2 regions of the Rhizobium sp. NXC24 genome follow, and region 2 is predicted to be linked to the other one. Evidence: riboswitches for the same ligand, from Rfam matches in the RefSeq annotation. Region 2 holds a riboswitch; the other holds the start of a gene.
What was found. Region 2 has a riboswitch for S-adenosylmethionine ahead of NXC24_RS02880 (O-succinylhomoserine sulfhydrylase). Riboswitches for the same ligand answer to the same signal wherever they lie in the genome.
Positions count from the first base shown of each region.

Region 1: linked by a shared signal. The riboswitch ahead of metA (homoserine O-succinyltransferase) and the one ahead of NXC24_RS02880 (O-succinylhomoserine sulfhydrylase) in region 2 are both predicted to bind S-adenosylmethionine.

Region 1 covers NZ_CP024311.1:3,988,438-3,994,721, reverse strand. Annotated here, with positions in the region: gene NXC24_RS19585 (VWA domain-containing protein) at 1-870, opposite strand, end outside; gene metA (homoserine O-succinyltransferase) at 873-1,799, opposite strand; SAM riboswitch at 1,847-1,924, opposite strand; gene NXC24_RS19575 (NUDIX domain-containing protein) at 2,003-2,425, opposite strand; gene NXC24_RS19570 (MoxR family ATPase) at 2,425-3,267, opposite strand; gene NXC24_RS19565 (ABC transporter ATP-binding protein/permease) at 3,436-5,289, shown strand; gene efp (elongation factor P) at 5,421-5,990, opposite strand; gene epmA (EF-P lysine aminoacylase EpmA) at 6,142-6,284, shown strand, end outside.
Region 2 covers NZ_CP024311.1:574,827-581,110, reverse strand. Annotated here, with positions in the region: gene NXC24_RS02900 (methyl-accepting chemotaxis protein) at 1-670, shown strand, start outside; gene NXC24_RS02895 (acyltransferase) at 755-1,342, opposite strand; tRNA gene NXC24_RS02890 (tRNA-Gly) at 1,547-1,620, opposite strand; gene NXC24_RS02885 (2'-deoxycytidine 5'-triphosphate deaminase) at 1,679-2,773, opposite strand; SAM riboswitch at 2,846-2,924, shown strand; gene NXC24_RS02880 (O-succinylhomoserine sulfhydrylase) at 2,968-4,152, shown strand; gene apaG (Co2+/Mg2+ efflux protein ApaG) at 4,479-4,871, shown strand; gene NXC24_RS02870 (Hsp33 family molecular chaperone) at 4,949-5,938, opposite strand; gene argF (ornithine carbamoyltransferase) at 5,986-6,284, opposite strand, start outside.

The sequences.
Region 1 (6,284 bases), 750 kb from region 2:
GGCGCGCCGGCGGCGATTGTCCTTCCATACGCCTTCGTAGAGGCAGTTGTGAAAATAGAAATATTCCATGTGCCGGAATTCGGCGCGGGCGGCGGAGAATAGTTCCTCGACCACACGGATATGATCATCCATCGAACCGCCGACATCGAAGAACATCAACAGTTTGACGGCATTGCGCCGCTCCGGCCGGGTCTGGACGTCGAGATAGCCGTGCTCTGCGGTGGAGCGGATCGTTCCGGAAAGATCGAGCTCTTCGGCAGCTCCTTCGCGCACCCAGCGGCGGAGCCGTTTCAGCGCCACTTTGATGTTGCGGGTGCCGAGTTCGACGCTGTCGTCGAGATTTTGAAATTCGCGGCGGTCCCAGACTTTCGCCGCCTTGCGGTGACGGGACGCGTCCTGGCCGATGCGCACGCCTTCGGGGTTATAGCCATACGCGCCGAACGGCGACGTGCCCGCCGTACCGATCCATTTCGAGCCGCCCTGGTGCCGGCCCTTCTGTTCGGCAAGACGCTGACGCAGCGTCTCCATCAGCTTTTCGAAGCCGCCGAGCGCCTCGACCAGCTTCTTTTCCTCGTCCGTCAGATGTTTTTCAGCGAGTTTGCGCAGCCATTCCTCGGGGATCGCGACCTGCTCGGCCGGCGGCGCATCGCTGCCGACCGCCTCGACACCGCGGAAGTAATCGGCAAAGACCTGATCGAAACGGTCGATGAAGCGCTCGTCCTTGATCAGCGCCGCACGGGCCAGATAGTAGAAGGCCTCGACGTCGTAATCGGCGATCCCTTCTTCCATCCCCTCCAGAAGCGACAGGAATTCCCGGAGCGTCACCGGAACCTTCGCTTCCTTCAGTTTCAGGAAGAAGGGAATGAACAAGCTCAGAACCTCTCTTGGCCGATCTCCTCGAGATCATAGGGCGTGGTCTGGTAGATCTCGTTGATCCAGTTGCCGAAGAACAGATGCGCATGGCTGCGCCAGCGGTTCTGCGGCGCGATTTCCGGGTCGTTATGCGGGAAATAATTGTGCGGCATCTTGATCGGCACGCCCGCGTTCACATCCCGAAAATATTCGTCCGCCAGCGAGGTGGAATCATACTCCACGTGATTGAACATGTAGAGCCGGTTGCAGGCCTGCTCGTGGACCAGACAGACGCCCATCTCGCTGGAGTCCATCAGGATCTGTAGCCCCGGCACCTTTTCGATGTCGGCACGGCGCACTTCCGTCCAGCGCGAGACCGGAATGGCGAAATCATCGGAGAAGCCGTTGAGATAGACCGAGGACGGCTTCAGGTTTTGGTGGCGATAGACCCCGAAGGCTTTTTCCTTCAGCGTATATTTCGGCACCCTATGGAAATGATAGGCAGCCGCCATCGCGCCCCAGCAGACGTTCATTGTGGAATGGACATTGGTCGCCGTCCAGTCGAAGATCTGCTGCATCTCGTCCCAGTAGGTGACCTCCTCATAATCCAGCAGCTCGATCGGCGCGCCGGTAATGATGAAGCCGTCGTATTTGCGGTGCTTCACCTCCTCCCAAGTCTGGTAGAAGGCGAGCAGATGCTCTTCCGATGTGTTCTTGGCCTTGTGGCCGCCGACGCGGATCAGCGAGAATTCCACCTGCAAGGGCGAGGCGCCGACAAGGCGCGCCATTTGCACTTCGGTCTTGATCTTGTTCGGCATGAGGTTGAGAAGCCCGATCTGAAGGGGGCGGATATCCTGCCGGATCGCCACCGTTTCGGTCATCACCCGCACACCCTCGCTCTGGAGGGCTTCGAACGCGGGCAGCGTATCGGGAATCTTGATGGGCATCGTTATCACTCGACAAAAACAAAAAACCGGCCGCGATAAGAATCGCTACCGGTCCGCACGCGGCCCTTTAGCGACTTTTTTAACGTGGCTGCAAGCCGGCCGGCCAAATCACCACGGGAGAAATTCAATAGACCTGCTGCCCCTGCGGGTCAATGGGCAAGCTTTTCCGGGAAAAGCGGGCGGTTGCGTATGTCGGTTGTCGCCTACAGATGACCAAGGAGCGCCTGCATGCCATAGCCGAGGCGTAGCCTGGCGTCCTCGATCGGCAGCCAGAAGAAACGGAAGCCAATCGGATCGCCGCCGCCGAACGGCGTCATTTCATAGTGAAGCCAGGTGGCGGGCGCCGTCTCGGAGATGCGGCAGCGGAAATAGTGCCGTTGGTGATGGTGCTGGCGCCCATCCTTTTCGAACCGATAGTCATGAATGCCGAGCGGATGGAGTTCGTCCGGCGCAAAACCGGTTTCCTCCTCGAATTCGCGCGCCGCCGCCGTTGCGATGCCTTCGCCGGGTTCGACAGTGCCGCCGGGAACCTGGAGTTCGACGGTGGGAAAATCCGGCTCGTCGAATACCAGCAAATGCCGACCGCTCAGCGCGTAGATCAAGACCTTCACGGCATCCGGCTGCATCATTTCCCCTGCCCGCGCGCCATGAAAGCAAGGCGTTCGAAGAGATGGACGTCCTGCTCGTTCTTCAGCAAAGCCCCATGCAGCTTCGGCAAGACGCTCTTTGCGTCGCCGCGCAGCGTGGCGGGATCGACGTCGTCGGCGACGAGGAGGCGGATCCAGTCGAGCGCTTCGGAGGTGGAGGGTTTCTTCTTCAGCCCCGGCACATCGCGGATCTCGAAAAATTGGGTGAGGGCCGCCCGCACCAGTGTCTGCTTGATGCCGGGATAGTGCACTTCGACGATGCGCGTCAGCGTTTCGGCGTCGGGGAAGCGGATATAATGGAAGAAGCAGCGGCGCAGGAAAGCATCCGGCAGCTCCTTTTCATTGTTCGAGGTGATGATGACGATCGGCCGGACGGCGGCGCGGATCGTTTCGCCGGTCTCATAGACATGGAACTCCATGCGGTCGAGTTCCTGCAGCAGATCGTTCGGGAATTCGATGTCGGCCTTGTCGATCTCATCGATCAGCAGCACGCATTTCTGCGAGGCCGTAAATGCCTGCCAGAGCTTGCCTTGGCGGATGTAGTTCCTGACGTCATTGACGCGCACGTCGCCCAACTGGCTGTCGCGCAGGCGCGAGACGGCATCATACTCGTAGAGACCCTGCTGCGCCTTCGTGGTCGATTTGATATTCCACTCGATGAGGTCGAGACCGAGGGCTGCGGCGACCTGACGAGCCAGTTCCGTCTTGCCCGTCCCAGGCTCGCCCTTCACCAAAAGCGGTCGTTCCAGCCGAATGGCGGCGTTGACGGCGACCATCAGATCCTTGTCGGCGATATAGTCCGCGGTGCCCTGAAATTGCATTGGAAGGCTTTCATCAATCTTTCGGGCGCAAGCTATCCCTTGGTCTAATTCGGTTCAAGGCGTGAAACGGTGTATATACCGAACGTGATCACGCTGATGTATCGCATGGATGGACATGTGAGCAGGTCATGATTAACTGAGGATTAAGTGCGTCGCAGGGAAGTGTTGATGGCAGTTGAAACGCAAGCCAAGCCGAATAATGAGGGAGCGGACCGGGTCGGATACGACTTCAGCGTTCTCTATCGGCTGCGCATGATGTTTTCCGCCTTTTGGAATTCGGCGGTACGCATCAAGATTATTTCTCTTACGATTGCTTTGTTCGCGATTATTCTTGTCACGGCCTATGTCCAGGTTCTGCTCAACAACTGGAATGCGCCGTTTTATGATTCGCTGGCGCGGCGCGATACGGGAGCGTTCTTCCATCAGCTCGGCGTCTTCGGCATTATTGCCGGCCTGCTTTTGGTCCTCAACGTCGTGCAGGCATGGCTCAATCAAATGACCGCGCTTTATATGCGCGAGGGCCTGGCGCGCGATCTCGTCGACCAGTGGCTGCAGGCCAAGCGCGCGCTTCGTCTGGCCTCCTCCGGCCTGATCGGCGTCAATCCGGACCAGCGGCTGCACGAGGATGCGCGTAATCTTGCCGAAAGCACGACGGGCCTTGCGATCGGTCTGGTACAGGCGACCATCCTGCTCCTGAGCTTCATCGGCGTGCTCTGGGAGCTGTCCAGCGGCATGGTCTTCAATTTCAAGGGCATGAGCTTTTCCATTCCCGGCTACATGGTCTGGGCGGCAATCATCTATGCCGGCTCTGCCTCGTTCCTGAGCCAGCTCGTTGGCCGCCGGCTGGTGCGGCTGAATGCCGACCGCTATTCCAAGGAAGCCGAGCTGCGCTTTGCCCTGATGCATGCCAACGAGCATATGCCGGCGATCACCATTGCGGGCGGCGAGGAGAATGAGCGCCGGCGGATCAATCTCGATATTTCCGCCGTGCTTGCCGTCATCCGTCAGCTCGCCATTGCCAACACCAATCTCACCTGGGTTTCGGCCGGTTATGGCTGGCTGGTGCTGATCATTCCGATCCTGGTGGCCGCGCCCGCCTATTTCTCCGGCGGGCTGACCATCGGTCAATTGATGGTGGCGGTCGGTGCCTTCAACCAGGTCAATACCGCCTTGCGCTGGTATGTCGCCAATTTCGGCCCGATCGCGGAATGGCGCGCCACGCTGATGCGTGTCACCGATTTCCGCCAGGCGCTGACCGAGATGGATGACGGCAAGGTCATGCCGCATACCATTGCTTTCGACCATGCTGCGCCCGGTGAAATGGTCTGGACGGATATGGAGATTTCCACCAAGACCAGCGAGGATATCATCGAGAACGGCTTCCGTATCCGCGAGGGCACGGTGACGATTGCCGCCGGCGAGCACATCATGGTCAACGGCGACCATGGCGTGAACCGCAGGCTGCTGTTCCAATCGCTGGCGCATCAATGGAATTGCGGCTCCGGAAAGATCAGCCTGCCGCTGATGGAAGACATGCTGTTCATGCCGCACACGCCCTATGTGCCTGGCGGTACGCTACGCGAAGCGATCAGTTTTCCCGAGGATCGGGATACCTATGACGATGCCGCCGTCGAGGCTGCGATGGACAAGGTCGGCCTCGGCCGCCTGAAGAGCCGGCTCGATACGCAGGCGCGCTGGGACCGGCTCCTTGACAATGACGAGCAAAAGGCGCTCGCCTTCGCGCATCTGCTGCTGGCGCAACCGAAATGGATCATCCTCGATGAAGTCATGGAAGGGCTGGAGCCGGATATTCAGGCCAAGTTCTCGGCGTTGCTGACGGAGTTCACTGACGCCACCGTGATTTATATCGGCCGGTCCGAAGCCTATCTTCAGGCAATGTCGCCACGCGTCCTGCATCTTCAGGCGCTGGTGCAACATGAGGAGGTCGTTGCCGCAGTCGTGCCGCGGGCGGCGGTGGTACCGGACGTAAGCCCCAAGAGGGCGAATGGGCCGTCGCGGTAGCTTTGTGGCGGAGCCCTATCTCGCCCGGGCGAGATAGGCCCGAATTCGCTCAGCATGCGAGATCATGCACAAAACAAAAACGCCCCATCCGTGAGGACAGGGCGTTTTCCGTGAAACGATAGGCTGATTCCTCAGTCCTTGGCGCGCTCGACGTAGGAGTTGTCTTCCGTGGCGATGACGACGCGGGTGCCGGCGTTGATGTGCGGCGGAACCATGGTGCGTACGCCGTTCGACAGCATGGCGGGCTTGTAGGACGAGGATGCCGTCTGGCCCTTCACGACCGGTTCGGTCTCGGTGATTTCCAGCGTGACATGGCGCGGCAGTTCGAGTGCCAGTGGAACGCCTTCGTGGATCGACAGGATGCAGGTCATGCCTTCCTGGAGATAGGCCTTTTGGTCGCCCATGGTCTCGACGTCGACGACGACCTGGTCGTAGGTGGCCGGGTTCATGAAGTGGAAGCCTTCACCGTCTTCGTAGAGGTACTGGAAGTTCACGTCTTCGACGAAGGCGCGCTCGACCTGCTCGGTGGTGCGCCAGCGCTCGGACACCTTCACGCCGTCAACGATGCGGCGCATGTCGACCTGGGTGACCGGCGTGCCCTTGCCCGGATGAAAGTTCTGAGCGGTGAGAACGACGTAGAGTTTGCCGTCGACATCGAGAACGTTGCCCTTGCGGACTGAAGAGGCGATGACCTTGACCATAAGACTTCCTTGTAACGCTGCCCTTTGCGTCGTAGAGGGACTGTCGAAATGCACCTCGAGACGCAGCTATTGTTTGCTTGGGGGCGCAAGTACCCTAAATCAGCAGAAATAGCCACCCCCATCCCCGGCGATCCCGAGAAGAAAGCGCGCAATGGAGCCAACGAGCAGCAAAGCGTCCCCCTGGTGGACCCGCAGCGTGCACGCGGACCGGCGGCCGTTCCTGATTGGCCGCAATGCCATCCAGGCGGCGCTGCGTGAATTCTTCATCCGCAACGGTTTTATCGAGGTCGACAC
Region 2 (6,284 bases):
CCAGACCAATCTTCTCGCTCTGAACGCCGGCGTCGAAGCCGCTCGCGCCGGTGAAGCCGGCAAGGGCTTTGCGGTCGTCGCCCAGGAAGTGCGCGAACTGGCGCAGCGCTCGGCCAATGCCGCCAAGGAGATCAAATCGCTGATCACCGCATCCAGCACGCATGTGCAGACCGGCGTCAATCTCGTCGACGAGACCGGCAAGGCGCTCGACGTCATCGTCTCGGAAGTGCAGGAGATCAACCGGCATGTGCACGCGATCGCAGAGGCCTCGCGCGAACAATCGGCCGGCCTGCAGGAGATCAACACCGCCGTCAACGCCATGGATCACGGCACGCAGCAGAACGCCGCCATGGTTGAGGAAAGCACCGCCGCCAGCCATAGCCTGGCAACAGAAGCCGCCTCGCTGACGGCCCTGCTCGGCCAGTTCCGCATGACCGGAACCGAAGGCAACTATGTTGCTGCCGCGGCCCCCTCGAACCACACGCCGCGCGCCGTCACCCGCCCCGCGCCGCGGCCGGCGATTGCTCCGGTTCGCGCCGTCGAGGGGACGAAGGCACGCCCGGCACCCTCCCCTGCCCGCGCGCTCGGCCAAAAACTGATGAGCGCCTTCGGCAGCGGCAGCCAGACGGTGGCGGCTCCCACAAAGGACGCGGACTGGACGGAATTCTGAGCCCGCAACGCTGCTTGACGCAATAACGCGACACGAAAACAGGCGGGATGCTTCATCGCATCCCGCCTGTTTGTTTGAGGGAGCCTATCGGTCCGCTTTTCTTTTGGAGAGAGAAAACCGTTCGAAATCCGCGTGTCTGACGCTGTCGGATTCGCCCCGGCGCCTGATCAGCTTCGCGGGAGCGCCGACATAGACGCCATAGGGTATGGTTCTGCCCTTGACGACGGAATTGGCGCCGATGACGCAACCTTTGGATATATAAGAACCGCCGAGAATTTTCGCCCCGGCGCCGATCCAGACATCGTCTTCGATGACGACGGGCTTCTTGGTGACGCCCTGCATGCGAATGGGCTGTGTGGGATCATCGAAATTGTGGTCGAACGACACCACCATGGCATGGGCGGCGATCCGCACGTCGTTGCCGATCGTGATGCCGCCGCGTCCCAGCAGAATTGTGTAGTCGTTGAGGGAGACATTCCGGCCGATATCGATGCTGCCGCGTTGGGCATCGATAACGATCCCCCTGCGCAGAAAGGCCTTTGGCCCGATGCTGACGCTGCCATCCTTCCAGATGATCGTCGCGCTGCGCGGCACTTTCGTGCGGCGGGAAATCCTCAATGCACCGCGCGCGAAGATCGCCCTCAATCTGTAAAGCAGCGCAACATTGAGCATCGGCATCCCTTCCAGTCGAGGGATGATTTTTGGCAGGAATATCTGGCATTAACCTGAATGAAGATGGGTATTGTTGTGGCGATGACGCCGGCGCCAGCCGTCGTCGAAAATCAGGCTTGTGCGCCCATCGCGTTCGGACCGGACAGGCAAGTGCGTAGGCGCTCGGTAAGGCCGTCTATAAATAGCTGTTTATGAAGGAAGAACTGGAGCGGGTGAAGGGAATCGAACCCTCGTATTCAGCTTGGGAAGCTGCTGCTCTACCATTGAGCTACACCCGCCTGACATTCAGAGATGTCCAACAGTTGGCGGCCTCTGTCAAGGCCGCCAAATAGGCGATCACAGCCGGAAGTGCTTCGACAGCTTGAGGCCCTGCGCCTGATAGTTGGAGCCGAGGCCGGAGCCGTAGAGGCTGGAGGGTTGTTCCAGCATGTGCTCGTAGACCAGGCGGCCGACGATCTGGCTGTCTTCGAGGATGAAGGGAACTTCGTGGCTGCGGACTTCCAGCACGGCGCGGCTGCCGCGGCCGCCGGCGGGGGCGTGGCCGAAGCCGGGGTCGAAAAAGCCGGCGTAATGAACGCGGAATTCGCCGACCAGGGGATCGAAGGGCGTCATTTCGGCGGCATAATGCGGCGGCACATGAACGGCTTCACGCGAGACGAGGATATAGAACTCGTCCGGATCGAGGATCAGTTCGGTGCGGCCGCGGCTATAGAGCGGCTCCCAGAAATCGAAAATATCGTGCTGCGCCTTCTTGTCGACATCGACGACCGCCGTATGGTGCTTGCCGCGATAACCGATCAGGCCTTCCTTGTCGCCGGCCAGATCGATCGAGAGCGCTATGCCACCGCCGGTGACGTTCGGCTTCTTGCTGGCGACCAGCGTCTCGCTCTCGTGCAGCGCCAGCAATTCCGGCTCGGAGAGCATGGCCTGGCCGACGCGGAAGCGGATCTGCGACAGGCGCGAGCCGCGACGAACGACGATCGGGAAGGTGCGCGGGCTGATTTCGAGATAAAGAGGACCGGAATAGCCGGCCGGGATCTTGTCGAACTCCTGGGCGCGGTCGGTGATGACGCGGGTGAAGATGTCGAGACGGCCGGTCGAGCTTTTCGGATTGGCGGAGGCGGACATGTCGGCCGGCAGGTCGAGCCGCTCCATCAGCGGCACGATGTAGACACAGCCGGTTTCCAATACCGCGCCTTCCGAGAGATCGACGACATGCAGCTTCAGCCGGTCGAGCTTGTCGGCGACAAGATGCGACGGGCCGGGCATGAAGCTGGCGCGGACACGGAAAGCATGGGCACTGAGCCTCAGGTCAAGGCTCGCCGGCTGGATCTGATCGACATCCAGTTCCTTTTCGCTCGTCAGCCGCCCCGCTTCGAAGAGCGCCGCAATTGCGCGATCGGCCAAAATTCCAGTAGTGCGAGCCATCATGCCTCTTCCATAATTTGCCGCAGACAAAACCAAACTCAGGGAATTGACGCAAGCGGTCAACGGCAGTATTGCAACTTATCCCGTGGTGATTTGGCCGGTCGGCTTGCAGCCACGTTAAACAAGTGGCTAAAAGGACCGGGGTTAAACCGGTCTGCTTTCGCGACCGGTTTTTTTGTTTTGAAAGTGGTGATGGCATGAGCAAGACTTGGCGCCCCGCAACCCAGCTCGTTCACGGCGGAACTCTCCGTTCGCAATTCGGCGAGACCTCCGAAGCAATCTATCTGACCCAGGGCTTCGTCTACGACACCTCGGAAGCCGCAGAAGCCCGCTTCAAGGGCGAGACGGATGGCTTCATCTACGCCCGCTACGGCAGCCCCACCAACGACATGTTCGAGAAGCGCATGTGCGCTCTCGAAGGCGCTGAAGATGCCCGCGCCACCGCTTCCGGCATGGCCGCCGTTTCTGCCGCCATTCTCTGCCAGTTGAAGGCCGGCGATCATATCGTCGCAGCCCGTGCCCTCTTCGGCTCCTGCCGCTGGGTGGTCGAGACGCTGGCGCCGAAATATGGCATCGAATGCACGCTGGTCGATGGCCGCTTCATCGAGAACTGGGAAAAGGCCATCCGACCGAATACCAAGGTGTTCTTCCTGGAAAGCCCGACCAACCCGACGCTGGAAGTCGTGGATATCGCCGCCGTCGCCAAGCTCGCCAACCAGATCGACGCCAAGGTCGTGGTCGACAACGTCTTCGCAACGCCGCTGTTCCAGAAGCCTCTGGAGCTCGGTGCGCACATCGTCGTCTATTCCGCGACCAAACACATCGACGGCCAGGGCCGCTCGCTCGGCGGCGTCATCCTCTCCGACAAGCAGTGGATCGACGAAAACCTGCACGATTATTTCCGCCACACCGGTCCGGCCATGTCGCCGTTCACTGCCTGGACGCTGCTGAAGGGCATCGAAACGCTCCCGCTGCGCGTCAAGCAGCAGACGCAGAATGCCGCCAAGGTCGCCGACTTCCTCGCAGAACAGAGCAAGGTCGGCAAGGTGATCTATCCCGGCCGCAAGGACCATCCGCAGGCAGACATCATCGCCAAGCAGATGACCGGCGGCTCGACGCTGGTGGCCTTCGAGCTGAAGGGCGGCAAGGAAGCGGCCTTCAAGCTGCAGAACGCACTGGAGATCGTCAAAATTTCCAACAATCTCGGCGACTCCAAGAGCCTGATCACCCATCCCGCTACCACGACGCACAAGAACCTCACCGACGAGGCCCGTGCCGAACTCGGCATTTCGCCGGGAACGGTGCGCTTTTCCGCGGGGATCGAGGACAGCGAAGATCTGGTCGAGGATTTCGCCCGCGCTCTGGCACAAGTTTCCGCCTGACTATATCTACCCAAACCCGCCCGAATATTGTTCGGGCGGGCTTACACGTCTCGAAAACGAACCGTGCGCCTATACTTTCGACCGCCGACAATTAACCTTTAGAGTTATTCCTAACATCTGAAAATCCGAATGGTTTAATCCGTCAAAGGCGTTTTCACCAATCCATTCCTTGACGGAACAGGTCGCTTTATAGGATACCCCTAAGTATCCCGCTTTCCGTGGGATCATAGAAAGCGGATAAGGTGCCCTAGACTTAAATGCTGGAGCGTCCTTTGTGCGTTCGTTTGAGCGCGCGACGTTTCGGAGTAGTGACCAAGGTGTCAGGCATGTATCGCGCACTAACACACGACATCGAAGTTGTTGTCGAACCCTTTTATCTGGAGGAGCAATCCGATCCGGAAGACGATCGTTACGTCTGGGGTTACCGCATCATCATTTCCAACCACTCGACCGTCACCGTGCGGCTGGTGACGCGCTATTGGCACATCACCGATCAGAACGGCATGGTGGATGAGGTGACCGGGCCGGGCGTCGTGGGCGAGCAGCCCAGGCTGCGGCCCGGCGATACCTATGAATATTCCTCAGGCTGCCCGCTCGACACGCCATCGGGCATGATGTTCGGCCACTATCAGATGGAGACGGATGACGGGAAGCTGTTTCACGTCAAGATCCCCGCCTTCTCGCTGGATACGCCCAACCTGCTGCGGACGCTGAACTGAAGCTCGCTGGAGCGGTCGGCCTTTCACGGCATCGCCTCACCGCTCCATCTTTGCTCTTCGCACTTTCCTGAGATTGCTCAGGCGGCCGTCACCTCGGACACCTCGAAGCGATAGGTCGTCGAGCAGAACTCGCAGGTGACGGCGATTTCGCCGTTCTCCTGGCTCGCTTCGACCTCCTCGGCGGAGAACCCCCGCAACACACCCTTCAGCTTATCGCGCGAACAGGTGCAGCGGTCAAAAACCGCCTTGGGCTCATAAACGCGCACGCCGCGCTCATGGAAGAGGCGGAATAGCAAACGCTCGGTACCGACCTGCGGATCGGTCAATTCGTCGGCGTCGATCGTCTCGACCAGTGAGCGGGCTTCCGCCCAGGCGTCATCCTCGACGTGTGCGCGCAGGCTGGTGTCGCCGTCGCCGCCGTGGAAGTCCGGCTGGCGCATGCGCTCCGGAGCTTCCGGCAGGAACTGCGCTACAAGGCCGCCTGCCCGCCAGCGATGGCGCGGCTTGCCGGCCTCATCGCGATCGAACAATTCGGCGGCCCCGAGGCGGACACGCGTCGGGATCTGTTCCGACTGGCGGAAATAGGTGCCGGCGATCTCCTCGAGCGACGCGCCGTCAAGCGCTACGATCCCCTGATAGGGCTGACTGAAGCGACCCTGATCGATGGTGAAGGCGAGGACGCCCTTGCCGAGCAATTGTTCCGGTTCGGTCTTGCCGGCAGCCACGGCCTTGGCCAGCGCCTCGTCATCGAAACGGGCATAGGCGCGGACGTTCTCCGGCGTCGAGAAATCGGCGACCAGAAGGTCGACCGGCCCGTCGCTCTTCGTCTGCACGGTGAACTTGCCCTCGAACTTCAGTGACGTGCCGAGCAGCACGGTCAGCACCACCGCCTCGGCCAGCAGCCGGGCAACCGGGGCCGGATAGCTGTGCCGGGCGAGAATTGCGTCCAACAGCGGCCCAAGCTGCACGGCGCGGCCGCGGACATCAAGACCCTCTACCTGGAAGGGAACGACATGATCGTCGCCGGCAAAATCGAATTGACCCAGCGAGGCTGCACTTTCCGCCATTGCTCTACTCCTACTGCGCCCGCGACATCAAACGCGGTTCTATATCCTCAGATCGCGCCCAGGCACCAAGCAAGAATCGACTTTTGCGCATGAAGGCGGTTTTCCGCCTCATCGAAAACAACGGATTGCGGACCGTCGATCACCTCGTCCGTCACTTCCTCCCCGCGATGGGCGGGCAGGCAATGCATGAACAACGCGTCCTTGCCGGCCTGTGCCATCAAAGCCGCATTGACCTGATAGGGCTGGAAGACGTTGTGACCGCGGGCCCGGTGCTCCTGATTCATGGAAACCCAGGTATCGGTTACCACACAATCGGCGCCGGCGACCGCACGGTCGGCATCATGCG